Linked DNA regions of Massilia sp. METH4. The protein of the gene in region 2 interacts with the protein of the main gene of each other region in a pairwise test. Links are inferred from orthologs where the notes say so. Each region holds a gene or a part of one and is shown on either strand. Other genes may lie near its edges. The genes, in order: V6Z91_RS05595 and V6Z91_RS02155.

Region 1 (15,176 bases), 790 kb from region 2 along the record:
ACTGCGCCGACAGCGAGCGGTCCGCCGTCACCACGGTCCAGCCGTCGGGCAGGGCGCGCGTCTGGTGCTTGCCGGCGTTGATCATCGGCTCGATCGTGAAGATCATGCCCGGCTCCAGCTTCAGCCCCATGCCCGGCCGGCCGTAGTGCAGCACCTGCGGGTCTTCGTGGTACACCATGCCGATGCCGTGGCCGCAGTAATCGCGCACCACGGAGAAGCCGGCATTCTCGGCCAGCATCTGGATCGCGTGACCCACGTCGCCCAGCGTGGCGCCCGGCTTCACGGCGCGGATACCGGCCCACATCGCGTCATACGTCACTTCGCACAGCTTGCGTGCCGCCTTGCTCGGGTTGCCCACGTAGTACATGCGGCTCGTGTCGCCGAACCAGCCATCCTTGATCACGGCCACGTCGATGTTGATGATGTCGCCATCCTTCAGCACCTTCTTCGGCGAGGGAATGCCGTGGCACACCACTTCGTTGACGGAGGTGCACACGGTCTTCGTGAAGCCCGCATAACCCACGTTCGCCGGAATCACCTGCAGCACTTTGACGATGTACTCGTTGCACAGCTTGTCCAGGTCCTCGGTGCTCACCCCGGGTTTCACGTGCGGGCCGATCATCGTCAGCACATCGGCGGCAAGCTGGCCGGCAATGCGCGACAGTTCCACCTGCTCGGGCGACTTCACAAGGATCGCGTTGCTGTTCTTCTTACGCATCGTGCAGCGCCTCCCCTTTCACGGGCGTGAGGCGCAGCGGGCCCTGGCCGGTGTCGCCGCGCAGCAGCAGTTGGCACAGTTCGCTGTAGTTCAGGTCGGGATTGGTTTCGGCCAGCAGGCCGATGCGCAACCAGTGCTCGGCCTGCGCATTGATCGAGCGGCTCAGGGCGCCGCTGGCGATGCGCAGGTTTTCATGCATCTGGTCGGAGATCTTGACGATGCCCATCTTGTTGTCCTTTATATGCGTTCTATATATGGAACGTATATTAGCACAACGGCGTTCAATATACGGTTCGTGTATTGAACGTATATCAAAATCAGCGAACGGCCGCCGTGTCGAAGTGCGGATTGCAGATGAGCCCAATCACGTTGCCGAACGGATCGGCCAGTTCGGCGACCTTGATCCCTTCGCCCACATCCTGGATGGCCGAGTGGATGCCGGCGCCCAAGCCGACGATGCGTTCCACCTCGGCTTCGATATCGTCCACGCCCCAGTACACCTGGGCGCCGGCCTTGCCGGGCTCACCGTCCGGCTGCAAGCCAAGCTCGAAGCCGCCGATATTGAAGCCCACGTAAAACGGCTGGTCGAAATAGGGCGCGGTACCGAATACCTCGGCATACCACGCCTTCGCGGCGGGCAGGTCCTTCACGGGGTAGATGGCGGTGCGCAAACCTTTGATCATGGTGGTCTCCTTTCGGTTATCGATCCGGGCATCATGGCACGGCGGCTCGGCCCTCGATTGGAAAAATGGAAGGTGGCGATCAACCCGGCGGGAGCCCGCCGTTGACTCGCAGGATCGGCGCTAGCCGCTCCACGGCGAAGTCGATGAAGGCGCGGATGCGCGGCGCCATGTGGCGCTGGTTCAGGAAGATGAGGTTGATCTCTTCCACGTCGCCGGCATTGAAATCCGGCAGCAGTTCGACGAGGTCGCCTCGCTGGAGATCGTCGTACACGTGGAACAGCCCGAGCCGGCTGATGCCGAGGCCCTGCAAGGTGAGCTGGCGCATCGTCTCGCCGTTATTGGTCAGCATGCCGCCCGCCACCGCCAGGTGCACGAACTCATCGCCGACCCGGAACGGCCATTCGCCGGTGGCGCGGCGGAAGTTGAAGCCGAGGCAGCGGTGGCCCGCCAGGTCCGCCGGGGTATGCGGCGCGCCATGGCGCTCCAGGTAGGAGGGCGCCGCCACCACGGCCATCCGGCTACGGCCGAGATTGCGGGCGCGGTAGGAGACATCGTCCAATGGCCCCATGCGCACGGCGACGTCGACCTCGTCGCGCTGCAATTCCACCTTCGCATCGGTCAGCGAGATATCGACGGCGATATCGGGATAGAGGCTGCTGAACTCCATCAGCATGGGCACCACGTAGTGCTGGCCGAAGGGGAGCGACACGTTGACCCGCAGCTTGCCGCGAATCTGTCCGGAGCGCCGCGCGATGCGCTGCTCCGCGTCGTCGATATCGTGCAGGATGCGCACGCTGCTGTCATAGAACTCGCGCCCCTCCGCCGTCAGCGCCAGGTGCCGGGTGGAACGCTTGAACAGTTGCACGCCCAGTCTCTGCTCGATGCGGGAGACGAGCTTGCTTACGGCCGAAGGAGAAAGATCGAGCAGCTGGGCGGTGGCGGAAAAGCTGCCCGTTTCCACTACCTTCACGAATACCTGCATGTCGCCGCTGCGGTTATCCAAGCCTTGCCCTCGCTATCCAGATCGGCCGAGTATAGCAGCGGCGTCGCGGCCGGGCTTCAGGCGATCGTCGGCACCGTGCCGCCTTCGGCCCGGATCGCCGCGCCATTGACCACCGCGGCACGGGGGCTGGCCAGGAAGGCGACCACATTGGCCACTTCTTCCGGCTTGGCCAGCCGATAGATCAGCGAGGAAGGCCGGTTTTCGCTCATGAACTTGCGCTCCGCCTCCGCATACGGCAGGCCGGGGTTGACCGATTCGATGAACGACTTCAGGCTTTCCGTTTCCGTCGGCCCCGGCAGCACGGCGTTCACCGTGACCGCGGTACCCTTCGTCAGCTCGGCCAGGCTGCGCGAGATCGACAGCTGCGTGGCCTTGCTGGCGCTGTAGTGCGCCATCGCCGCCATCGGCGTCAGCGCCACTTCGCTGGAGATGAACACCACGCGGCCCGTACCCCGCTCCAGCATGCCTTTCATGTAGGTGCGGGCGAGGCGCACGCCGCTCCACACATTGGTGTCGAACATGCGCTGCCAGTCCTCGTCGCTCGTTTCGAAGAAGTCGCTGAGGGCATAGGTGCCCATGTTGTTGACCAGGATATCCACGCGCGGATAGCGCTCGGCCGCTTCCTGTTCCGCGCCCGCCACGGAAAGATCGATCGCCAGCGGCAGCACGCGGTCCGCCCCATGCCGGTCGCGCAACGCGGTCATGGCCTTCGCCACCGTGGCCTCGCTGCGGCCGTTGACGATGACGGTGGCGCCTTCTTGCAGCAGCTGGTCGGCGATGGCGAAGCCGATGCCCGAGGTGGATGCGCTGACCAGCGCGGTCTTGTCGTTCAGATCCAGTTGCATGATTGCCTCCCAAAAGATGAGCTGCCAGCATAGGCGTGCCGCAGGCCGCGAAAAAGCGGGGGAGGGGAACAAGATTTGTGAACCAAATTCAAGAATATCTTTCACTGGCGGGCGTGGTATCCGCGAAATCGCGGAAGTCCCGGATCAGGTGCGACTGGTCGAAATATCCGCAGTCGGCGGCCAGCGCGGCCAGGTCGCCGTCGCGCGATCGATCGCGCAGCAAGGCCAGCGCGCGCCGGAAGCGGCAGATGCGGGCGAACAGTTTCGGGCTGATGCCCACCTGCTGGCGGAATTGCACGGCGAGGTGCTGGCGGGACACGTGCAGGGTGTCGGCCAGCGCCTCGACCGGCACGGCGCCGTGAGCCGCTTCGATCGCGGCCACCGCCCGAAGGCCCAGCGGGTTTGACTGGACATTGCCCGGCGCGGCCAGGCGCCGCAGCAATTCCCGCTCCACCAGCGCGATGCGCTGCCGGTCCGTCAGGTCATCGGTCCACAGTGCGTCATCGAGCCGGTCCACGGCCGCACGCCCCCACAGGTCCGGCAGCGCCGCCCGCCCATCGGTCAGCGGATGCAGGGGCATGCCGAGGAAGGCGCCGGCCGCGCCGGGCTTGAAGCGCACCGCCACCGTGCGCACCGGCCGCGCGGCGGGCACCAGGAACGAGGCGCTCATCATGCCCACGGCGAAGGCTTGCCGGCCGTCGTCCTGCCACAGGATGTCCACGCAATTGTCCGGCAGGACCCGGTGGACGTGCGGCGCCGCCGCGGAGACGGGTGCCGTCACCCGCGCCGTCCACAGGCACGCCACGTGCGCCCGCAAGGCGGGATGCGGCGGATACTCCCGGTAGATCATGGGCTCCCGGCGGCCGTGCGGCCGCGTATCGTGAACTTATGCACAGTGAACTTGTATAATGTCCGGTTCATATCCTTTCACCGTACTCCTATTTCTGCATCCATCATGCAAGACAAATATAGTCCCGCCGACGTCGAAAAAGCCGCGCAATCACACTGGAAGGCCATCGACGCCTATAAAGCCGTCGAAAACGATCCGCGTTTCCCGAAAGGCAAGTACTACGCCTGCTCGATGCTGCCTTACCCGTCCGGCAAGCTGCACATGGGCCACGTGCGCAACTATACGATCAATGATGTGATGTACCGCTACCTGCGGATGAACGGCTACAACGTGCTGATGCCGATGGGCTGGGATGCGTTCGGCATGCCGGCCGAGAACGCGGCCATGGCGAACAACGTGCCGCCGGCGCAGTGGACGTATTCGAACATCGCCCACATGCGCTCGCAGATGGAGATGATGGGCCTCGCGATCGACTGGTCGCGCGAAATGACCGCCTGCAAGCCCGAGTACTACAAGTGGAACCAGTGGATGTTCCTGAAGATGCTCGAGAAAGGCATCATCTACAAGAAGACGGGCACGGTGAACTGGGACCCGGTCGACCAGACCGTGCTGGCCAACGAGCAGGTCGTCGATGGCCGCGGCTGGCGTTCGGGCGCGCTGATCGAAAAGCGCGAGATCCCGATGTACTACGCGCGCATCACCGACTATGCCGAAGAGCTGCTGGACTTCGTGGACAACAAGCTGCCGGGCTGGCCCGAGCGCGTGCGCATCATGCAGTCGAACTGGATCGGCAAGTCGACCGGCGTGCGCTTCGCCTTCCCGCACACGATCGCCGGTGACGACGGCCAGCTGATCGGCGACGGCAAGATGTATGTGTTCACCACCCGGCCGGACACCATCATGGGCGTGACGTTCTGCGCGGTGGCCGCCGAGCACCCGCTGGCGACCCACGCCGCGAAGAACAATCCGGAACTGCAAGCGTTCATCGCCGAGTGCAAGATGGGTTCCGTGATCGAGGCCGACATGGCCACGATGGAAAAGAAGGGCATGCCCACGGGCCTGACCGTCACGCACCCGCTGACCAAGGAACAGATCGAAGTCTGGGTCGGCAACTACGTCCTGATCACCTACGGCGACGGCGCCGTGATGGGCGTGCCGGCGCACGACGAGCGCGACTTCGCTTTCGCGAACAAGTACAAGCTGCCGATCAAGCAGGTGATCACGACCGCCGAGAACAAGGAGTACTCGACGGAGCAATGGCAGGAGTGGTACGGCGACAAGGAAACCTCGATCGTCACGAACTCCGGCAAGTACGATGGCCTGAACTACAAGGATGCCGTGGACGCCGTGGCCGCCGACCTGGCCGCGCTGGGCCTGGGCGAGAAGAAGGTGACGTTCCGCCTGCGCGACTGGGGCATTTCGCGCCAGCGCTACTGGGGCACGCCGATCCCGATGATCAACTGCGCCGACTGCGGCTCGGTACCGGTGCCAGAAAAGGACCTGCCGGTCGTGCTGCCGGAAGACTGCGTGCCGGACGGCACGGGCAACCCGCTGAACAAGCATGAAGCCTTCCTGAAGTGCGACTGCCCGAAGTGCGGCAAGCCGGCGCGGCGCGAGACGGATACGATGGACACGTTCGTCGATTCGAGCTGGTACTACATGCGCTATACGTCGCCCAATTCGAACGACGCGATGGTCGATTCCCGCAACGACTACTGGATGCCGATGGACCAGTACATCGGCGGCATCGAGCACGCCGTGCTGCACCTGCTGTACGCGCGCTTCTGGACGAAAGTGATGCGCGACTTCGGCCTCGTGAAGTTCGACGAGCCGTTCGTCAACCTGCTCACGCAGGGCATGGTGCTGAACGAGACCTACTACCGCGAAGACGCTTCGGGCAAGAAGGTCTGGTACAACCCGGCCGACGTGGAACTGACCACGGACGACAAGGGCCGCCCCGTCTCGGCGGTGCTGAAGGAAGACGGCCAGCCGGTGCAGATCGGCGGCACCGAGAAGATGTCGAAGTCGAAGAACAACGGCATCGACCCGCAGGCGCAGATCGAGCAGTACGGCGCCGACACGGCCCGCCTGTTCACGATGTTCGCCTCGCCGCCGGAGCAGACGCTGGAATGGTCGGGCAGCGGCGTGGAAGGCGCGAACCGCTTCCTGCGCCGCGTGTGGGCTTACGCGTACGCGCAGAAGGACCGCGTGGCCGCCGCCAATGCCGTCCTCACCGCCAACGCAACGACGGACGCGGGCAAGACGCTGCGTCGTGAACTGCACAAGGTGCTGCAGCAGGCCGACTACGACCTGAAGCGCATCCAGTACAACACGGTGGTATCGGCCTGCATGAAGATGCTGAACACGCTGGAGTCGGCCAAGCTGGACGATTCCGCCGAATCGTCGGCCGTGATCTCCGAAGGCTTGTCGATCTTCCTGCGCCTGCTCAACCCCGTGGCGCCGCACATCACGCACGTGCTGTGGACGGAACTGGGCTACGCCGCCGCCAACAAGGACATCCTCGATACGGCCTGGCCGCAGGTCGACCCGGCCGCGCTGGAACAGTCCGAGATCGAGCTGATGATCCAGGTGAACGGCAAGCTGCGCGGTTCCGTGAAGGTGCCGAAGTCGCTTGATAAGGCAGCCATCGAAGCCGCCGCGCTGGCCGAGGAAAGCGTGCAGAAGTTCATCGAGGGCACGCCGAAGAAGGTCATCGTGGTGCCGGGCAAACTGGTCAACATCGTGGTGTAAAGCATATGACGACTCTGAAAGGTCTTATCCGTAATACGGTGCTGGTCGCCGCGCTGGCTGGTACTGTCTCCGCCTGCGGTTTCCACCTGCGCGGCTCGGGCGGCAATTACACGCTGCCGTTCGCCTCCATGTATGTCGGCCTGCCGGAGTCGTCGCCGCTGGCCATCGAGTTGAAGCGCAATATCCGCGTCAACGGCAATACCGTCGTGGTGAACACGCCGCAGTCCGCGGATGCCACGATCGAGGTCATCACCGACCCGGACAAGACGCGCAGCAAGTCGATCCTGTCGCTGAACAGCGCCGGCCGGGTCAGCGAGTACCTGCTGTCGTATAACATCGTGTTCCGTGTGAAGGACAACGCCGGCACGGAACTGCTGGGTCCCACGCAGATCACGCTGACGCGCTCGATCACGTTCAGCGAAACGCAGCTGCTGGCGAAGGAACAGGAAGAGGCGCAGCTGTACCGCGACATGCAGAAGGACCTGGTGCAGCAGATGATGCGCCGCATGGCCGCGATCAAGCCGTCGCGCCCGAACGCCACGCCGACCAGCACCGTCAGCCCGCTGACCTTGCCGGGCGTCGTGTCGCCCGGTTCCGTCGCGGCACCCGCCGGTGCGTCCTCCAGTGCGCCCACGACGGTGCAGCCGTCGTCCGCCCCGGCCGAACCCGTTACCGAACCGGCACTGCCGACGCGCCAGGAATAACATGCAACTGCGCGCCGATGCGCTGGAGGGCCACCTGGCCAAGACCCTGGCGCCGCTGTACGTGATCACGAGCGACGAGCACCTGCTGGCGCTGGAAGCGGCGGACAAGATCCGCCGCGCCGCCCGCGCCCAGGGGTATTCGGAGCGCGACGTGCTCACGGTGGAACGCAGCTTCAAGTGGGGCGAGCTGCTGGCCGCCAACCAGGAACTCTCGCTGTTCGGCGACAAGAAGCTGATCGAGTTGCGTATCCCCACCGGCAAGCCGGGCAAGGATGGCGGCGCCGCGCTGCAGGCCTATGTGAAGAACCTGTCGCCGGACAATCTCACGCTGATCACGCTGCCGAAGCTGGACTGGCAGACCGCGAAGGCCGCGTGGGTTGCCGCCTTGCAGAGCGCCGCCGTGTACATCGAAATCCCGAACGTGGAGCGCGCCCAGCTGCCGAACTGGATCTCGCTGCGCCTCTCGATGCAGGGGCAGAGCGCGGACCGGCAAAGCCTGGATTTCATCGCCGACCGCGTGGAAGGCAACCTGCTGGCGGCCCACCAGGAAATCCAGAAACTGGGCTTGCTGCACGAGCCTGGAAAACTGACGTATGAGCAGGTGCACGACGCCGTGCTGAACGTGGCGCGCTACGACGTCTTCAAGCTGTCGGAAGCGATGCTGCTGGGCGATCCGGCCCGGCTGGTGCGCATGCTCGAGGGCCTGAAAGGCGAGGGCGAGGCGCTGCCGCTGGTGCTGTGGGCCGTCTCGGAAGAGATCCGCACGCTGCTAAAATTAAAGGCAGGAATGGCGCAGGGCCGCCCGCTGGCCGCGCTGCTGAAGGAATACCGCATCTGGGGGCCGCGCGAGCGGATGATGGAACCGGCGCTGCGCCGCGTTTCGCTGGCCACGCTGGAAGAGGCTTTGCGGCAGGCTTCCCAGGTCGACAGGATGGTCAAGGGCTTGCGCGCCAAGGCGTATGCCGGCGACCAGTGGGACGCCATGCTGCAACTGGCGCTGAAGGTAGCACGAGGATAACAATCATGAGCACGGAAGTGAAAGAGTACATGGAAGCGCTGGGCAAGCGTGCCCGCGCCGCCTCGCGCGCGATGGCGCGTGCCGACAGCGCCACGCGCAACAAGGCGCTGTCGCTGATCGCCGATGCGATCGAACGCGACGCCGACGCGCTGCGCGCGGCGAACGGGCAAGACCTGGAAGCGGCGCGCGCCAACGGCCTGGCGCCGGCCATGGTCGACCGCCTCACGCTGTCGGACAAGGCGATCGCCACGATGGTCGAAGGCCTGCGCCAGATCGTCGCGCTGCCGGACCCGGTGGGCGAGATCTCGAACATGAAGGTGCGCCCGACCGGCATCCAGGTCGGGCAGATGCGCGTGCCGCTGGGCGTCATCGGCATCATCTATGAAGCGCGCCCGAACGTGACGGTGGACGCGGCCGGCCTGTGCATCAAGAGCGGCAACGCCACGATCCTGCGCGGCGGCTCCGAGGCGATCCACTGCAACCGCGCGCTGGCGAAGATCGTCAAGGAAGGCCTGCTGGGGGCAGGCCTTCCGGCCGATGGAGTTCAAGTCGTGGAAACCACCGACCGCGCAGCCGTGGGCGCCCTGATCACGATGCCGCAATACGTCGACGTGATCGTCCCGCGCGGCGGCAAGGGCCTGATCGCCCGCCTGATGGAAGAAGCCACGGTGCCGATGATCAAGCACCTGGACGGCATCTGCCACGTGTACATCGACGCCAAGGCCGACATGAAGAAGGCACTGGACATCGGCTTCAACGCCAAGTGCCACCGCTACGGCACCTGCAACACGATGGAAACGCTGCTGGTCGAGCGTACCATTGCCCCGGCCGTGCTGCCCGAGCTGGCGAAGCTGTACGCGACCGAGCAGGTGGAACTGCGCGCCGACGACGACGCGTTCGCGATATTGTCTGCGGCGGGGTACCCGCACCTGGCGCAGGCGACCGAGCAGGACTGGGCGACCGAGTACCTGGCACCGATCCTGGCCGTGCGCGTGGTGGACGGCATCGATGCGGCGATGGACCATATCAACACGTGGTCGTCGAAGCACACCGAGGCGATCGTCACCGAGGACTACAGCGCCGCGATGCGCTTCCTGCGCGAAGTCGATTCGGCTTCGGTGATGGTCAATGCGTCGACCCGCTTCGCGGACGGCTTCGAATACGGCCTGGGCGCGGAGATCGGCATCTCGAACGACAAGCTGCATGCGCGCGGGCCGGTGGGGCTGGAGGGACTGACGTCCCTGAAGTACGTGGTGTTCGGCCACGGCGAAGTGCGTTCGTAACCAAAGGGACAGCCCAGGGCCTGGACAGGTGATGGCTCGCAAGCCAACACCGTTTCGCAGGCGTGGAGCATGCTCCACGAAACCCTGCTGCGCCCCTCTAACCAAGAACTAAGGAATTCAATGCTCTGGATCAAGGCACTGCACATCGTCTTCATCACCTCCTGGTTCGCCGGCCTGTTCTATCTGCCGCGCATCTTCGTGAACCTGGCGCAGGAAACGCCGGGCCCGACGACGGAGCGCCTGCTGCTGATGGCCCGCAAGCTGTACCGGTTCATGACGATGCTGGCCGTGCCGGCCATCGTCTTCGGCCTGATCCTCACATGGATGCAATACCAGTCGCCGGACGGCATGAAGCTGCCCGGCTGGCTGCACGCCAAGCTCACCTTCGTGGTGCTCGTGCTCGGCTACCACCACGCTTGCGGCTCGCTGCTGAAAAAGTTCGAGCGCGGCGTGAACAAACGCGGCCACGTGTTCTACCGCTGGTTCAACGAAGTGCCCGTGCTGTTGCTGCTGGCGATCGTGATCCTGGTAGTTGTAAAGCCGTTCTGACCCGCGGCAGAGAAAGCATTGGTGTCGCACATCTTTTCCCTTGGGAAAAGGTGTGCGACACCGGTTTTCTTTTCCGGCGTCGATCAACAAAAACCGGTGTCGCACACCTTTTTTCTGCGAAAAAAGATGTTCGACACCAAAGCATTTCCCAACGGACAAAGGTACACCGATGACCACTTCCTACTTCTGCCCATGCCCGCGCGGCATGGAAGCCGCGCTGGCCGAGGAACTCCTCGAGATCGCGCAAACCACGAAAAGCCCCACGCTGAAGGTGCACAACCAGGTGCCGGGCGGCGTGCACTGCTCGGGCGACCTGTATGACGCCTACCGCATCAACCTGCATTCGCGCATCGCCTCGCGCGTGCTGATGCGCATGGGCGTGTGCCATTACCAGAACGAAAACGACATCTACGACCTCGTGCTCGCGCAGCCGTGGGAAGAGTGGTTCGGCGTGCACCACACGATCCGCGTGGATGTCACGGCGATCAAGTCGCCATTAAAAAGCATCGAATTCACGACGCTGAAGATCAAGGACGCCGTGTGCGACCGCTTCCGCGACATGTACAACAAGCGCCCCTCGGTCAACACGCGCGAGCCGGACATGCGCATCGCCGGCTTCCTCGACCAGCGCCAGTTCATCGTCTACCTCGATACCTCGGGCGAGGCGCTGTTCAAGCGCGGCTGGCGCACCGAGACGGGGGACGCGCCGCTGCGTGAAAACCTGGCGGCGGGCCTGCTCCGCGTGTCCGGCTGGAAGCCAGGCATGCCGCTGTTCGACCCGATGTGCGGTTCCGGCACGATCCTTTGCGAGGCCGCGCAGATGGTGCAGGGCGTGCCGCCCGGCGCGCGCCGCCGCTTCGCGTTCGAGAAATTCCACGACTTCGATCCCGCTCCGTGGCAGGAGATGAAGGCGGCCATCAAGCCCAATCCGCTGCCCGCGGAACCGACGATCTTCGGCTCCGACATCTCCGGCGACATGGTGGCAATGACGCGCCACAACCTGCGCAATGCCGGTATCCTGTTCGAGGTGCCGCTGAAGCAGATCGAGGCGCAGCAGGTGCAGCCGCCGGTTGCCATCGCCGAAGGCGGCACTGCCATCCTGCTGACGAACCCCCCGTACGGCGAGCGGATCGGCGTGCGCGGCGACAGCACGCTGCCCGAAGACGAGCTGGCGAAATCGTTCTACGCCGATTTCTCGAAGACGCTCAAGCAGCGCTTCGCCGGGTGGACGGCCTACCTGTTCACGGCCGACCTGAACCTGCCGAAGCTGCTGCGACTGAAGGAATCGCGCAAGACGCCTTTCTTCAACGGCGCCCTCGAATGCCGGCTGTTCCGCTTCGACATGGTGGCGGGGTTCAATCGGCGCGAGGAAGCAAAACCGAAAAGCGAAGAGTGAAACTGATCGGCTGGCGCGCCGGCGCGGCCGGTCTTAACCCCAGGTGCAAAACCTGGGGGCGTAGCAGGGATTGCGAGGAGCACCGCTCCTCGCCTGCGTAGCGGCGGTAGCTGGATGCTACCGCCTCTCCAGGCCCTTCTGCCCCCGCATTTGCCGTTGGGGTTCAATCGAAAAATCGATAACCCATGCTCCCCGACACCCCAGCCAATCTCCCTCCCGACCCGGTCCCCCCGGTCCCCCCACGCAAGAAACCGCACACCCGCCCGCTGAGCCAGGCATCGCTGGCCATCGTGCTGGCCGCGCTGTCGATGCTCGGGCCCTTCTGCATCGACGCCTACCTGCCGGCCTTCCCGGAAATCGGCCAGTCGCTGGGCGCCACGCCGATCGAGGTGCAGCAAAGCCTCACGGCCTACATGCTGGCGTTCGCGGCGATGGTGCTGTGGCATGGCGCGCTGTCCGATGCGTTCGGCCGCCGCAACGTGATCCTTGTCTCGCTGGTACTGTTCGCGATCGGCACCGTCGGCTGCGCAGCCGTGCACAGCGTGCATTACCTGTGGTTCTTCCGGGTCCTGCAAGGGGTGTCGGCGGGTGCCGGCGTGGTGGTCGGGCGGGCGATCATCCGCGACCTGTACCACGACGCCGAAGCGGCCAGGCTGCTGTCGCTCGTGACCATGATCTTCTCGATCGCGCCCGCGCTGGCACCGATCATGGGCGGCTTCATCGTCAAATGGTTCGACTGGCGCGCCATCTTCCTGGTGCTGTTCGTATTTTCCATCGGCCTGTTCATCGTCTGCTGGCGGCGGCTGCCGGAAACGCTGCCGCTGCACAAGCGCCAGCCGTTCAATCCGCGCTTCCTGTGGGGCAGCTACCGGCAGATCCTTGGTTCGCCGCTGTTCCACCTGAAATCGCTGATCGTGGCGCTCAACTTCGCCGGCCTGTTCGTCTACATCACCGCCGCGCCGGAATTCCTGCCCAAGCAGCTGCACCTGGGGCCGGACCAGTTCGGGTGGCTGTTCATCCCTTCCGTGTCCGGCATCTTCACCGGCGCCCTGTTCGCCAACCGGCTGGCCGGCAAGATCACGTTCGAACGCCAGGTCGCCATCGGCTTCGCATTCCTGCTGTCAGCCGCCGGCGTGAACGTGCTGTATCACGTATTCATGCCGCCATCGGTGCCCTGGAGCGTGCTGCCGCTGTTCTTCTACACGTTTGGCATGTCGGTCGTGGGCCCGGCCGCCACGTTGATGGCGCTCGACCTGTTCCCGCACATCCGCGGCACCGTCGCTTCCTGCCAGTCGTTCGAAACCACGCTGGCCGGCGCCATCGTCGCCGGCGTCGTGGCACCGGCGCTGGCCGGTTCCGTGCTGTGGCTGGCGACCGGCCAGCTGGTGTTTACAGCAACGGCGCTGGGATTGTGGCTGGTGGCCCGCCAAGTGCGCCGCGGCTTGCCTCCCGCTGCTGCCGAGCAACACTAAGCGAATCCGAACGGTCGTTTGGAAGTTGTTTTCATGCAAGAGAGTAGCAATGTATGCTACGATAAACTAATGTTGCATATAGTAAAGTTTTGATAACTATCTTGACGACATCTTAAAACTACAGGGTGGCATGCCGTTCGGGCAAGACCGCCTTCTTCGGGGAAGAAGTCCACTGCGGCAGTGTCACGATGCACCAACCAGACCACGACATTCGCAACCGCCTGATGCTGGCGAGGCTACCCGCCATGCCGCAGATCTTGATCAAGCTGATCGAGCTGCTGCAGGCGGACGACGCCGGCATGGCCGAGCTGGCCGAGCTGATCGGCAAGGATGCAGGCATGACGGCCAAGGTGCTGGCCGTTTCGGGCAGCTCGGCCTACCATCGCGCCAGCCGTGGCGCGAGCCTGGAGCCGGCTCTCGCGGCGTTGGGCACGGACATGATCAAGACGCTGGTGATCAGCGAATCGGTGTTCCAGACCTTTAACAGCTTCCCCCATTCCGGCAGTGCCGACCTGCGCCCCTTCTGGAGGCACGCGCTGGGCGCCGCCGTCGTGGCGCGCGACATCGCCCGCATGACCGGGTATCCGCAGACGGAGGAAGCCTGGCTGGCCGGCCTGCTGCATAACGTGGGCCGTCTGGCGCTGCTGGCCGCCGCGCCGCGCGAATACGGCGTGAACTTCATGGCGCGCGACGACGAAGACCTGTGCGCCGTCGAACAGCGCACCTTGCAGATCACGCACACGGAAGCGGGAGCGTGGCTGGTCGAGCGCTGGAACCTCGATTCCTTCCTGGCCGACAGCGTGCTGTATCACCACGAGCCGGCCGAGCGGCTGGCCACCGCGCATCCGCTGATCCGCATCGTGCGGCTCGCGCACCTGACCGTGCACCACCCCGATGCCGGCGAGGCGATCGCCACGATGGCGGGGCACTGCGGCGTCGCGCCGCGCGATCTCGATGCGGTCCTGAAGGGCGCCACGCGCCAGGTGCAGAAGGCGGCCGATTACCTGGGCATCGATCTGGCGGGGGCCGAGGACGTGCCCGCGCTGCCGGTGGCCGGCACCGCCGCGATCGCCGACCCGGTGCAGGCCCGGTTGCAGGAAGAGATGCGCAACATGATGCTGGTCGCCGAGATGGGCCAGGCATTCTCCCGGCAGCAGGGCCAGAGCGCGCTCCTCGATGCCGTGACGCGCTCCGCACGCATCCTGTTCGACCTGGGCACCACCATCATGCTGCCGCGGGACGCGGCCGGGCAGGCCCTGGTCGGCGTGGCGGCCGGCGAGCAGCAGGGGCGCCTGGCCGGCTTCTCGATTCCTCTCGGCCGCGGCGGCGCGATCGCCGGCGCCGTGGCGGCGCGCCAGGTCGCACTGCTCGCGCGCGGCGCGGCGCAGTCGCTTGATATCGCCGAAGAGCAGCTGCTGCGCATCCTCGGCAGCGAAGCGATGGTGTGCGTGCCCCTCCTGGCGGGGCAGCACTGTGCCGGCGTGCTGCTGGCCGGCGTGGCGGCCTGGCAGTTGCCGGCCATGCAGAAGCGCGAGCGTTTCCTGCTGGCGTTCGGCGCCCAGGCCGCGGCCGCGTTGCAGGCGGCGCTCGCGCAGCAGGGCGAGGCCGAGCGGCGCATCGCGCACCTGGCGCAGGAATACCGCGAAGCGTCGCGCCGCGTGGTGCACGAGGTGAACAATCCGCTGTCCATCATCAAGAACTACCTGTCCGTGCTCGACGACAAGCTCGCGCGCCGCGAACCCGTGGTGGCCGAGATGTCGGTGCTCAACGAGGAGATCGACCGCGTGGGACAGCTGATCAACGGCTTGACCGAGGTGCGGGCCGCGCCCGCCGGCGACGCGGCCGACATCGCCCGCGTGGTGGACGACGTGCTGCGCATGTTCCGCGCCACCGCCTTCATCCCC
Region 2 (15,300 bases):
CTGCCGATCATCGGCGTGGGAGGCATCATGCGCGGAATCGACGCAAAGGCTAAGATCGATGCCGGCGCCCAGCTCGTGCAGCTGTACAGCGGCCTGATTTACGCTGGCCCGGCGCTCGTTCGCGATTGCGCGGACGCCATCCGCAAACCCTGACGTACATTCGAGGAGTTCATGGAAAAGATCAAACTGGGCCGTACCGATGTCGACGTGACGAAGATCTGCCTCGGCACCATGACGTGGGGCCGGCAGAACACCGAGGCCGATGCGCATGCGCAGCTCGACTATGCGATCGAGCGCGGCATCAACTTCATCGACACGGCCGAGATGTATCCGGTGCAGCCGAGCGCCGAAACGCAAGGCCTGACGGAGCGCTACATCGGCACGTGGCTGAAGAAGACGGGCATGCGCGACAAGCTGGTGCTGGCCACCAAGGCCGCCGGCCCGAACCCGAACATCCACTGGGTGCGCGGCGGCGAGCAGAACTTCGACGAGAAGAACCTGCGCGCAGCAGTCGAGACGAGCTTGCAGCGCCTGCAGACCGACTACATCGACCTGTACCAGCTGCACTGGCCGAGCCGCAACGTGCCGATCTTCGGCTCGAACGCGTTCGACCCGAAGAACGAGCGAGCGTCGGTGGCGATCGAGGACACGCTGGCCGCGCTGGGCAAGCTGATCGACGAAGGCAAGATCCGCCACATCGGCGTGTCGAACGAGTCGAACTGGGGCGTGTGCGAATTCATCAAGCAGTCCGAGATGAAGGGCCTGCCCCGCATCGCCACGATCCAGAACCTGTACAACCTGACGGCGCGCCACTTCGAGACGAGCTTCCTGGACGAGACGTGCTTCCGCGAAGACGTGACCCTGCTGGCCTACAGCCCGCTGGCATTCGGCCAGCTGACGGCGAAGTACCACGACGACCCGAAGGCCCACGGCCGCCTGACGATCTTCCCGCAAACGTGGAGCCCGCGCTACCTGCGCCCATCCGTGCTGGAAGCGGTGGCGCAGTACACGAAGCTCGCCCGCGACAACGGCCTGACGCCCACGCAGATGGCGCTCGCCTGGTGCTATTCCCGCTGGTTCGTCGGCTCGACCATCATCGGCGCCACCACCTTGGCGCAGTTGAAGGAAGACATCGACGCCTATAGTGTCACGCTGCCGCAGCACGTGCTGGAAGGGATCGACGCGATCCACACGCGGATCACGAATCCGGGGCAGTGAACCACTGGTGTCGAACATTTTTTCCGGGTGCCTCATCCGGAAAAAGTGTGCGGAAGGAGCGATGGCTTGCAAGCCATCGCCGCTGGACAGGCGCGGAGCAAGCTCCGCGAACCCCCTGTCCAGCCACCAGTACTCATGCGCTACAGCTTTTCGCTTATGCGGCTGAAGCATAAGCAAACCCCAACTCAATCGTTCGTGGCATGAGACCGACCGATTAACATAGCGTGATCGTCAACTGACCAATAAAAACGATGACCACACGCCTCAAGAAGTCTCCCCTCGCCCTCACCCTGATCTCCGCCGCCGTTGCAGCCATCTGCTCTCCGGCCAGCGCCCAGCTGCAGCAAGTTCCCACCGAAGCATTGCAGACCGTCGTCGTGACGGGCACCTACGCGAAGAACCGCCGCATGGCCGATTCCGAATCGCCGATCGACATCATCGGCGCGAAGGAATTGCAGGCCACCGGTTCGACCGAGCTGGCCACCGTGCTGTCGCGCCTCCTGCCGTCGATGAACTTCCCGCGCCCTTCCGGCGCCGACGCTTCCGATGCGGTGCGTCCGGCGCAGTTGCGCGGCCTGGCGCCTGACCAGACGCTGGTGCTGGTGAACGGCAAGCGCCGTCACGCCTCGGCCGTCGTCAACGTCAACGGCACCGCCGGCCGCGGCTCGGCGCCGGTGGACCTGAACGCGATCCCGCTGGCCGCCATCGACCACATCGAAGTGCTGCGCGACGGCGCTTCGGCGCAATACGGTTCCGATGCGATCGCCGGCGTGGTCAACATCATCCTGAAGAAGGGCCCGAACGGCGGCGACGTGGAGATCGGCACCGGCTGGTATGGCGAAGGCGATGGCGAACAGGTGTCGCTGAAGGCTTCCGCCGGCTTCGCGCTGGGCGACAAGGGCTGGCTGCGTTTGGCCGCCGAAGGCGCCGACCGCAATCCGACCAACCGCGCCGGGCCGGACACACGCAACCCGGCCGAGCCCCTGTACGGCAAGATCACCCAGCGCTACGGCGATTCGGATACCAAGCCGCGCAATGTATTCTTCAACACGCAGTACCAGCTGGGCGAGAACACCGATTTCTACGCGTTCGGCCAGTATGGCGAGCGCGATACCGAAGCGGCGGCAACGTGGCGCACCGCGCTGAACGGCGGCGCCCAGCGCACGCCCCTGTTCCCCCAAGGCTTCCTGCCGCTGCAGAACAGCACATCGACCGATTCCTCGATCGTGGCCGGCGTGCGCGGCGACCTGGGTGGCTGGCGCTGGGATGCAAGCCTGGACTGGGGCCGCAACAGCTTCTGGCTCGACATCGACAACACCGTCAACCAGGACCTGGGCGCCAACAGCCCCACGCACTTCCACCTCGGCAAGCTGACCAACACGCAATCGGTCGCCAACTTCGACCTGGCGCGCGAGATCCAGGTCGCGGCCTTTTCCGGCCCGCTGACGGTGGCCACCGGCGTGGAAATCCGCCACGAAGACTATGAGATCAACGCCGGGGATGCCGCGTCCTACACGGGCTCCGGTTCGCAGGGCTTCTCCGGCTTCCGGCCCGTCAACGCCGGCAAGAACAGCCGCAGCAACCAGTCCGCCTACGTGAACCTGGAAGCGCAGGTCACGCCGAAGCTGTCCGGCGCGCTGGCCGCCCGCTACGAGCACTACACGGACTTCGGCAGCACAACGTCGGCCAAGGCTTCCGCGCGCTACGCGTTCAACGACCAGCTCTCCGTGCGCGGCACCGCGTCCTCCGGCTTCCGCGCGCCATCGCTGGCGCAGCAGTTCTACACGATCACCACGACCAACTTCGCTGTGGTCAACGGTGTGAACACGCCGATCGAGACGGGCACGTTCGCGGTCGGCAGCGCCGCCGCGCAGGCGCTGGGCGCCACGCCGCTGAAGGCCGAGAAAGCCCGCAACTACGGCATCGGCGTACAGTGGTCGCCGACCCGCAACTTCAACACCACGGTGGACGTGTACCGCATCTTCGTGGACGATCGCATCGCCCTGTCGGCCAACCTGCAATTGCCGCAGGCGCTGCGCAACGTGCTCGCTGCCCAGGGTGTGCAGGTAGGCGCAGGCCGCTACTTCACCAACGCGATCGACACCAAGACGACCGGCGTGGACCTGGTCAGCACCTACCGGTGGAACCTGGCCAACCGCGACCGCATCGACTTCACGGCCGCCTACAACCACAACAAGACGACAGTCGAGAACGTGGCCGCCAACCCGGCGATCCTCACGGCCAACAACCTGCTGCTGATCGACCGCCAGACGGTGCTGCGCAATACCGTCGGCTCGCCGAAGGACAAGTTCAGCCTGGGCGCCGACTACACGGCGGGCACGTGGAGCGCCCGTGCACTGGCCACGCAGTACGGCAAGTTCACCGTCCCGCAGAACAACCCGGCAAACGACCAGACCTACGGCCGCCAATGGGTGCTGGACGTGTCGGGCACCGTGCGCCTCGTCACGAACTGGCGCGTGACCGCGGGCATCGACAACGTGACGGACAGCTACCCGGACAAGACGACGAGCGTCGCGAACCTGAACACGAACGGCATCTACCCGTATTCGAACTTCTCGCCGGCCGGGTTCAATGGGCGGTTCTTCTATGCGAAGGTGGGGTATAGCTGGTAAGCGTTCCGGCTGCTTCAACGAAAAATCCCGCTCATCGAGCGGGATTTTTTTTTCCGGGAACGGCTGCTGGTGTCGCACACCTTTTTCTGGATAAACCGCCCAGAAAAAAGTGTCCGACACCAGTGCTTTGGCGCCAGCGGGATTGTGCAGGTAGCCGGCATGTACGCTTTTCACCGTAGGACAAGTGCAAGGCTGACAGCTGTCAACCCGCACCGGTGCCGATGCCAGCAACATGTGTGGCGGGATATGCCCGATTAATCAACCGTGGAGATCAATGCATGACTGCTGCCCCTCAACATGACCGCTCCGAGTTCATCACATGGCATCTATGCCTGTTGATACTCGTTGGTTTCCTCGGCTTCGGCATCCTGTCGATCAATATGACGTCACTGGCAATTCCTCTGGTGATCGCCATCCTGCCGCTACCCTTCTATTGCGTGCCCCAGATCAGCAATGAAGCCGCGAAGACATGCCTGTACAGCGCGGGAGTTGCGCTGCTCTTCGTGTTGGTTATCTATGCAGCCAGCTTCGGTGCTCTGCTGTTGATACTGCGAGGGATGATTCTCGGCTGGTAATCGGCAAAAAAAATCCCGGCGAAGGCCGGGTTCATTTGCTGCGATTGCTGCTGAAACCCTTGGCCATTACGCCGCCTCGCTGCCCAGCAGCGCCTGCTCGATATCCCCCCGCTTCAACTCGGGCGCGAACTGCGCGATGAATTCATACGCATACTGCCGCAGGTAGGCGCCCCGCCGCACGGCGAGCCGCGTGGTGTTCTGTGCGAACAGGTGCGATGCCTCGATCGCGCGCAGGCCCTTGTCGCGGCCATGGTCGAAGGCCATCGAGGCGACGATGCCGACACCGAGGCCCAGCGCCACGTACTGCTTGATCACGTCCGAGTCCATCGCGGTCAGCACGATGTCCGGCCGTACGCCCGCCTTGTCGAACGCGTCGTCGATGTGGCCGCGACCCGTGAAGCCCACGTCGTACGTGATCAGCTGGAACTCGGCCAGGTCTTCCAGCCGCACCGGCGTGCGCGCCAGCAGCGGGTGGTCTTCCGGCACCACGATCAGGTGGCTCCAGCGATAGCACGGAAACGAGACGAGGTCGGGGAACTGCGACAGGCCCTCGGTAGCGATACCGATATCGGCCTTGCCGGACAACACCCATTCGGCGATGTGCTCGGGAGCGCTCTGCTGCAGGGCGATCCGCACGTCCGGGAAGGTCTTGCGGAAGTGCGACACGGCCTTCGGCAGCGCGTAGCGCGCCTGCGTGTGCGTGGCCGCCACGGTCAGCGTGCCGGTGCTCTGGCCCTTGTATTCCATGCTGGCGTGCTGCAGGTTTTCCGCTTCGATCAACAGGCGGTCGATGATCTTCAGGATGCCCTTGCCCGGTTCGGTCAGGCCCGTCAACCGCTTGCCGTTGCGCTCGAAGATCACGACACCCAGCTCATCCTCGAGCTCGCGGATCTGGCGGCTCACGCCCGGCTGGGACGTGAACAGCGCATTGGCCACTTCGGTCAGGTTGTAGTTGCGACGGGCCGCCTCGCGGATGGAACGCAGCTGCTGGAAATTCATATGGAAGCTCCTTCGTCGACGAACACGCGCAGGCGCTTCGGCCGCACCACGAGGGTCTCGCCCTCCTTCAGTGCCAAGTTACGGAAGCGCTCGTTGGAAATCGTTGCCTCGATCAGTTGCGCATTGTCGGCGCGTTCGAGGTCCAGTTGGGCCAGCGGCCCGATCGCGTGGGCGCGGCGCAGCTTGACGACGATGCCTTCCGCGCCGGCTTCGTAGCGGTCCACTTCCATCTCGTGCGGTCGCACGTAGGCGGTGCCCTTCGCATCGCGCACGCGGGTATGGTCCGGCACGTCGAGCTGCACGCCTTCGCTGGCCAGCACCCCTTCGTGCACGCGGCCATGGAACACGTTCACATTGCCCAGGAAGCCGTACACGAACGGTGACGCGGGGTGGTTGTACACCTCGTCCGGCGTGCCGATCTGCTCCACGGTGCCCTTGTTCATCAACACCACCTGGTCGGCCACTTCCAGCGCCTCTTCCTGGTCGTGCGTGACGAAGATGGACGACACGTGCAGGTCGTCGTGCAGGCGGCGCAGCCAGCGGCGCAATTCCTTGCGCACCTTGGCGTCCAGCGCGCCGAACGGTTCGTCGAGCAGCAGCACGCGCGGCTCCACGGCCAGGGCGCGCGCCAGCGCGATACGCTGGCGCTGGCCGCCGGAGAGCTGCGGCGGATAGCGGTCGGCCAGCCAGTCCAGCTGCACCAGCTCGAGAAGCTCTTTTACTTTCCTGCGGATCTGGTCTTCCGACGGTCGCTCGCCGCGCGGCTTAACGCGCAGGCCGAAGGCCACGTTCTCGAACACCGTCATGTGCTTGAACAGCGCGTAGTGCTGGAACACGAAGCCCACCTGGCGCTCGCGCACGTGGCGGTCCGAAGCATCCTGGCCGTCGAGCAGGACCTGGCCCGAATCCGGGTGTTCCAGGCCGGCGATGCAGCGCAGCAGCGTGGTCTTGCCGCAGCCCGAGGGACCCAGCAGCGCGGTCAATTCGCCCGCCGGGAAATCCAGCGACACGTTGTTCAGCGCGACGAAGTCGCCGAAACGCTTGTTGATGTTCTTGACTGCGATCGTCATGTCTTGCTCCGGTACTTTAGTTGTCGTTGGCGTCGGCGTTGCGCGATTCGTGCAGGCGCCATTCGATAAAGGATTTCAGTGCCAAGGTCACCAGCGCCAGCAGCGCCAGCAGCGAGGCGACGGCGAAGGCCGCGACGAAGTTGTATTCGTTGTAGAGGATCTCGACCTGCAGCGGCATGGTGTTGGTCTCGCCGCGGATGTGGCCCGAGACCACGGACACGGCGCCGAATTCACCCATCGCGCGGGCATTACACAGGATCACGCCGTACAGCAGGCCCCACTTGATGTTGGGCAGCGTCACGCGGAAGAACGTCTGCCAGCCCGAGGCGCCCAGCACCACGGCCGCTTCCTCTTCCTCGCTGCCCTGCGCCTGCATCAGCGGGATCAGTTCGCGCGCCACGAAGGGGAAGGTGATGAAGATCGTCGCGATCACGATGCCCGGCACGGCGAACAGGATCTTGATGTCGTGCTCGGCCAGCCACGGGCCGAACCAGCCCTGGGCGCCGAACAGCAGCACGTAGATCAGGCCCGAGATCACCGGCGACACGGAGAACGGCAGGTCGATCAGCGTCAGCAGCAAGCTCTTGCCGCGGAATTCGAACTTGGCGATCGCCCACGACGCGGCCACGCCGAACACGAGGTTCAGCGGCACGGCGATCGCGGCGGTGAGCAGCGTGAGCTTGATCGCGGCGATCGCATCGTCCTCGCGGATCGATTCCAGGTAGACCTCGGTGCCCTTCTTCAGCGCCTCGACGAAGACGGCGATCAGCGGCACGAACAGGAACAGCGTCAGGAACGCCAGCGCCACGGTGATCAGCGCATAGCGCACCCAGCGCGGTTCCAGCATTTCGGATACGGAGGGCAGTTCGCCCCGGTGGGAAGTTCCACTCATTTCTTATTTCCCCGACTTGCCGCGGGCCCAGGCCTGCAGCAGGTTAATGGCCAGCAGCATGATGAACGACACGACCAGCATCACGACGGCGATCGCGGTGGCGCCCGTGTAGTCGTACTGTTCCAGCTTGGTGATGATGAACAGCGGCGTGATCTCGGAGACCATGGGCATGTTCCCGGCGATGAAGATCACCGAACCGTATTCGCCGGTGGCGCGCGCGAAGGCCAGCGCGAAGCCCGTCAGCAGCGATGGCATCACGGTGGGGAACACCACCTTGGTGAATGTCTGCCACGACGAGGCGCCCAGCGAGGCGGCCGCTTCCTCCAGCTCGCGCTCGGCATCTTCCAGCACGGGCTGCACGGTGCGCACGACGAATGGCAGGCCGATGAATGTGAGGGCCAGCACCACGCCCAGCGGCGTGAACGCGACCTTGATGCCCAGCGTGCCCTCGACGAACTGGCCGATCCAGCCGTTCGACGAATACAGCGCCGTCAGCGTGATGCCCGCCACCGCGGTCGGCAGCGCGAACGGCAGGTCGACCAGCGCATCGACGATGCGTTTGCCCGGGAAGCGGTAGCGCACCAGCACCCAGGCGACGATGCCGCCGAAGACGACGTTGATGGCCGCGCCGATCAGCGAGGCGCCGAAGGTCAGCCGGTAGGAAGCCATCACGCGCTCGGACGTAACGGCGCTCCAGAAGGCCTCCCACGTCAGCGTAAACGTCTTCAGGAACAGTGCCGACAATGGAATCAGCACGATCAGCGTCAGGTAAAAGATCGTGAAGCCCAGCGAGAGCTTAAAGCCCGGCATCACCCGGTACGGCGCCCGCTTTCTCGCTTCGAACGGCACCGGTTGCGCAACCGGCAGTACTGCAGACATGGTGGCCCCTCTTATTACATTTTCGGATAATGAGGCCGAAGTCTCGCATCTGGGCGTTATAAACCAAACTAACCTTTTGTCATTTGCTTAGATGCCTCTGCTGATATGGCGCAACCATGCGGGCTGGCGAGGCGTTCGCGCACGAAATATTTACTGCAATCGGGGTCTGAGCCCATTTTCGAGCAACGTGGTTGCCGCTGGGGAAAACCGGTGTCGTACACCTGAAGGTGTCCGACACCAGGGTGAGCCAGGGTGCCAGCGCTGCGGTTGCGTCGGAACAAAAAACCCGGGCAAGCCCGGGTTTGTCGTGGAGCGGAGCCGATTACTTGTTCGGCTGCGGCGTGAGGCGCAGGTACGGTTTCGGGGCGGTGAAGCCCTTCGGGTACTTCTGCTTGATCACTTCGGGGTCTTGCACGGTCAGCGGGATGATCACGTCGTCGCCATCCTTCCAGTTCCCCGGCGTGGCCACGGTGTGCTTGTCCGTCAGTTGCAGGGCATCGATCACGCGCAGGATTTCGTCGAAATTGCGGCCCGTGCTCATCGGGTAGGTGAGCTGCAGGCGGATCTTCTTGTTCGGGTCGATCACGAACACGGAGCGCACGGTGGCGGTGGCCGATTGTTCCGGGTGGATCATGTCGTACAGCGTGGCCACTTTCTTGTCGGCGTCGGCGATGATCGGGAAGCCCACGACGGTCTTCTGGGTTTCCTCGATGTCCTTGATCCATTCCTTGTGCGAATCGGCCGGGTCGACGGACAGTGCGATCGCCTTCACGTTGCGCTGGTCGAACTCGGGCTTGAGCTTCGCGGTCAGGCCCAGTTCCGTCGTGCAGACGGGGGTGAAGTCGGCCGGGTGCGAGAACAACACCACCCAGGAATCGCCCGCCCATTCATGGAACTTGATGCGGCCGATGGAAGAATCCTGCTCGAAGTCAGGTGCGGTGTCGCCGAGGCGTAGCGTCATGGAAGTCTCCGTAATAGACAAAGATCAATATTGCATTGGTTTTACATTGTGCGCCCGATCAACCAACAATTGCAACTGGCGCTGGCCCGGCAACCAGTCGCCCAGCCCCGACTCGGCATTGATGTGCCCAAGAGGGCCGGCGTCGACAAAATCGCTGTCCCAGCGCTCGGCCCACTGACGCGCGCGCTCGAGCGGCATCCACGGGTCATTGGTGCTGGCAATCATGGTGGACGGCACGGGCAGCGGCGGGCGCGGCAGCAGCTCGGCCACGCCAAACTTCTCGGGGTCGGCCGGCGCCACCAGCAGCAGGCCGACGATGTTGGCAGGGTCGCGCGCCACGCTGTGCACGGATGCGAGGCAACCGAAGCTGTGGGCGACGATCAGCGTGGGGCGCCGGTCGCGCTGCCGCACCTCGTCCACCCGCGCGCTCCAGATCGGCAGGATCGGATCGCTCCAGTCATCCTGCTCGATCCGCTCGAAGGCGGGATACAGGCGCTGCCAGCGGCTTTGCCAGTGCTCGGGGCCGCTGTTGTGCAGGCCCGGTGCCACCAGCACGCGCAGTTGCGAAAGCTTGCCCGGCATGCGCCCTCTCCTTGTCGATTACTTCTGGTAGATCTGGTCGAACACGCCGCCATCGGCGAAGTGCGTCTTCTGGGCTTTCGTCCAGTCGCCGGCCACGTCTTCGATCGTGAACAGTTTCACGGCCGGGAACTGGGCGGCGTATTTCTTCGCTTCCTTTTCCACGGTCGGGCGGTAGTAGTTCTTGGCGATCAGTTCCTGGGCAGCGTCGGTGTACAGGAAGCTCAGGTAAGCCTCGGCCACCTTGCGGGTGCCGCGCTTGTCGACGACCTTGTCGACCACGGCGACGGGCGGTTCGGCCAGGATCGAGACGGAGGGCGCCACGATCTGGAACTTGTCCGGACCCAGTTCCTTGATCGCCAGCAGCGCTTCGTTTTCCCAGGCGATCAGCACGTCGCCGATGCCGCGCTCCACGAAGGTGGTGGTGGCGCCGCGCGCGCCGGAGTCCAGCACCGGCACGTTCTTGTAGAGCTTCTTCAGGTACTCACGCGCCGTGGCATCGTTGCCACCGGGCTGGCGCAGCGCGTAGCCGTAGGCGGCCAGGTGGTTCCAGCGCGCACCGCCCGAGGTCTTCGGATTCGGCGTGATCACCTGCACGCCCGGCTTGACCAGGTCGGCCCAGTCCTTGATGCCTTTCGGGTTGCCCTTACGCACCAGGAACACGATGGTGGAGCTGTAAGGGGTGGAATTCTTGGCCAGGCGCTTTTGCCAGTCCTTGCTGACGAGGCCTTTTTCGGCGATCGCATCGATGTCGTACGCCAGTGCGAGCGTGACGACGTCGGCCTGCAGCCCGTCGATCACGGAGCGGCCCTGCTTGCCCGACCCGCCGTGCGATTGCTTGATCTTCACGTCGTCGCCCGTCTTCGCCTTCCAATCCTTGGCAAAGGCGGCGTTGACGTCCTGGTACAGCTCACGCGTCGGATCGTAGGAAACGTTCAGCAGCGTGACTTCGGCCGCGTGGGCGGTCAGCGATACGGCAAGGGTCGTGACAACTGCGGCAGCCAGCGTGGAAAGTTTTTTGGACAGCATCTGATTCCCCTAATGATTGGAGTTCGCAGATTAGCTGCTGAGCTTATGAAAGAGAACGAAGTTTTCGTCCCTTCCTTATACCAAAAGCTTATATGAAGGTCACCAGAAGCGGTTGAACAGCACCACGCCCCAAGTGGCGGCCGCAAGGAGGCAGGCCAGCAGCACGGCCGCGCTGCCCAAGTCCTTGGCGTTCTTCGACAGGGGGTGGCGTTCCAGCGAGATGCGATCGACCACGGCTTCGATGGCGGAATTGATCAGCTCGACGATGAGGACCAGGACCAGCACGCCCACCAGCACGAGCTTCTGGAAGGCGGAGACGGGCAACGCCAGCGCGAGCAAGGCTGCAAAAAAGAAAAGGACGAGCTCCTGGCGGAAAGCGTGTTCATAACGCCACGCCGTCTTCAGGCCGTCGAGCGAGTAATGGATGGCGGAGAGGATGCGTTTCAGGCCGCTGCGGCTCTTGAATTCGCTGAGGGGCTGGGTCATGAAAAGTCGCTTGAACAGAGGTGCGCCATTATAGCGGCCACGTCTCGATGCAATTCCCAATTTTTTCACATCATGGTATAAAGACCTGGATACATACTGCACTGCACCAACCACATCATGAAAATCGAATCCGTTCCAGAACAAAAAACGACCATCCAGGTCATCGAACGCATGGTGGGCCTGCTCGACGCCTTGGCCAAGTACCCGGATCCTGTGAGCCTGAAGGATTTATCGAAGGAATCGGGCCTGCACCCATCGACGGCACACCGGATCCTGAACGACCTGGTGCTGACGCGCTTTGTCGACCGTATCGAACCGGGAACCTACCGGCTGGGCATGCGCCTGCTGGAGCTGGGCAATATCGTAAAGAGCCGGCTGTCGGTGCGGGAAGCGGCGCTCGATTTCATGCGCGCGTTGCACAAGAAAACCCAGCAGACGATCAACCTGTCGGTACGCCAGGGCGACGAAATCGTGTACATCGACCGCGCGTTCTCGGAACGCTCCGGCATGCAGGTGGTGCGTGCGATCGGCGGCCGCGGGCCGCTGCATCTCACGTCCACGGGCAAGCTGTTCCTGTCGGTCGACGAGCCGAAGGCGATCCGTGCCTATGCCACCCGCACGGGGCTGGCGGGGCACAACAAGAATTCGATCACCGACCTGGCGAAGCTGGAGCGCGAATTGTCGCTGGTGCGATCGCGCGGCTATGCGCGCGACAACGAGGAACTGGAACTGGGCGTGCGCTGCATGGCCGCCGGCATTCGCGACGACAGCGGCAAGCTGGTGGCTGGCCTGTCGATCTCGGCGCCGGCCGACCGCCTGCAGGACGAATGGCTGGAAGACCTGGTCAACACCGCCAACCAGATTTCCGCCACCCTGGGTTACATGCCGGCGGCGGACTGAGTCATTGCCGCGGCGCCGGCGCCGAACGTGCCGCCGGCCGTGATGGTGGTGCCTGCCGTGCCGGCGGCGGGAGTCGCGTCGGAGAACGGCATCGGCTTCAAGGCCGTCAGCCATTTCTTCATGCGCATCGCATCGGCCACGCGCGCGGCGCTGCCCTTCGCATCGAGCAGCACCATGATGACGGCACGCCCTTCGATCACGGCCTGCATCATCACGCAGCGGCCCGCCTCATTGATGAAACCCGTTTTCTGTAGGCCGATCTGCCAGCCGGACGTCGGCACGACGAGGCCATTCGTGGTGCCGAACTGCACCGGGCGACCATTGCGCTCGACGATCGCTTTCGGATCGGTGGAGAATTCGCGCAGGATCGGATGTTCGTAGGCGGCCATCGCCAGCTTGGCCAGATCGCGCGCGCTCGCCACGTTCTGCTTGGACAGGCCCGTGGAATCGGCATAGTGCGTGTCCGTCATGCCCAGCGCCCGCGCCTTGGCGTTCATCGCCGCCACGAAGGCGGGCAAGCCGCCCGGATAATTGCGGCCGAGCGCGGAGGCCGCACGGTTTTCCGAGCTCATCAGCGCGATATGCAGCATGTTACGGCGCGTCAGCTGGTCGCCCACCTTCAGGCGCGAGCTGGAGAACTTGGCGCGGTCGACATCTTCTTCCGTCACCGTCAGCATCTCGTCCATGTCCTGGTTCGCCTCGACGACCACGAGACCGGTCATCATCTTCGTGATCGAGGCGATCGGCAGTGCCACATGGGCGTTCTTTTCGAACAGCACTTCGGCGTTGGCCTGGTCGACAACCAGCGCCACGTTCGATTTCAGGTCGAGCGGGTCGCGCGTGAGGTTCAGGCCGGCAAGGTCGCCCATCGTCGGGCGCGCGGCCACGACGGGCGCCGCGGCCATCACGCGCTGGAACACGACCTTCTTCTTGCCGCGCACGGTGATCACACGGCGCACCATCCTGTCCGGCGCGGCGACGGCCTTGCGGCGCACGCCCGCCCGCTGGACGGACTTCTTCTTGACCGATTTCTTCGCGGCTGCCTTCTTGACCGCGGTTTTCCTGACCCCATCGGCTGCCTGCACGGCAGTCACCGGCACCGAGATGCACAAGGCGGAGATCAAGGCGGCTACGATAACTTTGTACATGAGATTCCCCAGGTCGGCAGCGGAAACGCGCTGGACGCGCATTTGCCGCGCATTTGCCGATGTTTTCAACGATACGTTGCAGTGTAGCAAAAGCCTGATCCCGCACAACAAGATTTCACATTGTTGAGCACAAAAGTTAATCAGTCAGATAGCGCAATCAGCAATCTTGAGGCGCCGCTGCAACGAAACGTTACCCTTCCATAAACGTGGCGAACCGTTCGACCGGTTCGCGTTCGGTCACCAGGGAATTTTCGATCCTTGATGGATCGGCAACACCCAGCGCCATCCCGCACACCACCATTTCATTGTCGGGCAATGAGAGCTCTTCTGCAATGATCGAATGGAATTGTGTGAAGGCTGCTTGCGGGCAAGTGTCCAGCCCGCGGGCCCGCGCGGCCACCATCACGTTCTGCAGGAACATGCCATAGTCAAGCCACGAGCCCTGTTCCATGATACGGTCGATCGTGAAGATCAGGCCCACCGGCGCATCGAAGAAATTGAAATTGCGGGCGTGCTGGGCCGCCATGCCCTCCTTGTTGTCGCGCGCCAGTCCCAGCAGGGAATACAGGTCCCAACCCACCTTGCGGCGACGGTCGATGTAGGGCGACTTCCACTCGCGCGGATAGTAGGCATACTCTTCCTGGTGGCGGCGGTTCTGCTCCGGGTCGCGGTAGGCGCCCGTGATGCGCGCGCACAGGCGGTCGCGCGCCGCCCCGGTCAGCACATACACTTTCCACGGCTGCGTGTTGGTGCCGGACGGAGCGCGGCTGGCCACTTCGAGGATTGCAACGATATCCTCGCGCGCCACCGGCGTGGGCAGGAAAGCGCGGATCGAGCGGCGTGAAGTGATGGCGGCATCCACTGTCTGCTGTTCGGGACTGGAGATCATGTCATTTCCTTTATTTGCGGACCACGAAGAACACCCCCGTCACGGCCAGCGCCATGCCGGCCACGCCCAGCGGGCTGAACGCTTCACCGAACATCAGCCACGCCATCAGCGCGGTCGTCGGCGGGGTCAGGTACAACAGGCTCGTCACACGTGTCGCGTCGCTGCGGCGGATCAGCGCGAACAGCAGGAAGATCGCACCGATCGACAGGCCGAACACCGACCATGCCAGCGCGCCGAGGAAACGCGGCGTCCATTCGACCGACGCGAATGCCGGCGTCAACGACTCGAACGCCACGGCGAACGGCAGCGTGGCAAGGAAACACGCGGAAAACTGGATCGCCGTGCCGGTGCGCAAGTCGAACTGGGGGCACCAACGCTTCTGGTACAAGGTGCCTGCCGTGATCGACAGCAGCGCGCCCAGGCACAGCACGATGGCCTGCCACGACAGCCCCGTCAGCGTGATCTTCGCATACACGACGAAGGCGACACCGCCGAGCCCGAACGCCAGGCCCAGCCACTGGCGCGGCGTGACGCGCTCGCCGATCAGCGGTGCCGCGAACGCCGTCAGGATCGGTTGCATGCCCACGATCAGCGCAGACAGCCCCGCCGGCATGCCCAGCTTGATGGCACACCATACGCCGGCCAGGTAACCGCCGTGCAGCAGCAGGCCGGACACGGCGATGTGCCCGGCCCTGCCCTTCGGCCAGGGAGCCTTCAGCAGCCAGACCAGCGGCGCCAGCACGGCCACCGCGCACGCGTAGCGCACCAGCAGGAACGTGAGCGGCGGCGCATAGGGCAGTCCGAATTTCGCCACGATGAACCCTGTGCTCCACAGGAAAACAAAGAATAAGGGAATCGGCGACAGGAGAAGGGACATCCCGGCAGTCTAACACGGCCGAGTTTGGCGGGCAGGCACCGCGGCCGGCCCTGGCCGAGTTGTCTTGCACAACGGTTTCGTGCTCTTGTGCAATGCACAAATTTCGCTTGACTTAATCTTGAGCAGCCGTAAAATTAGGCATGTTGCGTTGCACAATAGCTGTCG

Evidence for each region.
Region 1: the proteins of V6Z91_RS02155 (region 2) and V6Z91_RS05595 interact in binary tests that used the Escherichia coli proteins (3 or more experiments, as listed by UniProt). The link is inferred for Massilia sp. METH4 from one-to-one orthologs.

Annotation. Positions count from the first base shown.
Region 1 is NZ_CP146614.1:1,255,257-1,270,432, reverse strand. Bases 7,904-10,716 are described here. They hold V6Z91_RS05595 (glutamate-5-semialdehyde dehydrogenase), read left to right. Parts: upstream 7,904-8,577; coding sequence 8,578-9,855; downstream 9,856-10,716. Other genes in these bases: V6Z91_RS05585 (class I SAM-dependent RNA methyltransferase), read left to right, coding at 10,610-10,716; V6Z91_RS05590 (CopD family protein), read left to right, coding at 9,976-10,404; holA (DNA polymerase III subunit delta), read left to right, coding at 7,904-8,572. Outside these bases: map (type I methionyl aminopeptidase), read right to left, coding at 1-718; V6Z91_RS05635 (ParD-like family protein), read right to left, coding at 711-944; V6Z91_RS05630 (VOC family protein), read right to left, coding at 1,036-1,401; V6Z91_RS05625 (LysR family transcriptional regulator), read right to left, coding at 1,481-2,404; V6Z91_RS05620 (SDR family oxidoreductase), read right to left, coding at 2,461-3,249; V6Z91_RS05615 (helix-turn-helix transcriptional regulator), read right to left, coding at 3,338-4,099; leuS (leucine--tRNA ligase), read left to right, coding at 4,205-6,850; LPS assembly lipoprotein LptE, read left to right, coding at 6,856-7,554; more of holA, read left to right, coding at 7,556-7,903; more of V6Z91_RS05585, read left to right, coding at 10,717-11,800; V6Z91_RS05580 (multidrug effflux MFS transporter), read left to right, coding at 11,986-13,272; V6Z91_RS05575 (HDOD domain-containing protein), read left to right, coding at 13,461-15,176. UniProt on the Escherichia coli protein: Catalyzes the NADPH-dependent reduction of L-glutamate 5-phosphate into L-glutamate 5-semialdehyde and phosphate. The product spontaneously undergoes cyclization to form 1-pyrroline-5-carboxylate.
Region 2 is NZ_CP146614.1:464,207-479,506, forward strand. Bases 4,459-7,395 are described here. They hold V6Z91_RS02155 (sulfate ABC transporter ATP-binding protein), read right to left. Parts: upstream 6,496-7,395; coding sequence 5,422-6,495; downstream 4,459-5,421. Other genes in these bases: V6Z91_RS02150 (CysB family HTH-type transcriptional regulator), read right to left, coding at 4,493-5,425; cysW (sulfate ABC transporter permease subunit CysW), read right to left, coding at 6,512-7,387; cysT (sulfate ABC transporter permease subunit CysT), read right to left, coding at 7,391-7,395. In the rest of the region: V6Z91_RS02130 (quinone-dependent dihydroorotate dehydrogenase), read left to right, coding at 1-153; V6Z91_RS02135 (aldo/keto reductase), read left to right, coding at 172-1,218; V6Z91_RS02140 (TonB-dependent receptor), read left to right, coding at 1,470-3,851; V6Z91_RS02145 (hypothetical protein), read left to right, coding at 4,130-4,426; more of cysT, read right to left, coding at 7,396-8,197; V6Z91_RS02170 (peroxiredoxin), read right to left, coding at 8,589-9,227; V6Z91_RS02175 (alpha/beta hydrolase), read right to left, coding at 9,252-9,809; V6Z91_RS02180 (sulfate ABC transporter substrate-binding protein), read right to left, coding at 9,828-10,835; V6Z91_RS02185 (diacylglycerol kinase), read right to left, coding at 10,935-11,321; V6Z91_RS02190 (IclR family transcriptional regulator), read left to right, coding at 11,439-12,221; V6Z91_RS02195 (serine hydrolase), read right to left, coding at 12,200-13,369; V6Z91_RS02200 (nitroreductase), read right to left, coding at 13,560-14,258; V6Z91_RS02205 (DMT family transporter), read right to left, coding at 14,269-15,135. UniProt on the Escherichia coli protein: Part of the ABC transporter complex CysAWTP involved in sulfate/thiosulfate import. Responsible for energy coupling to the transport system.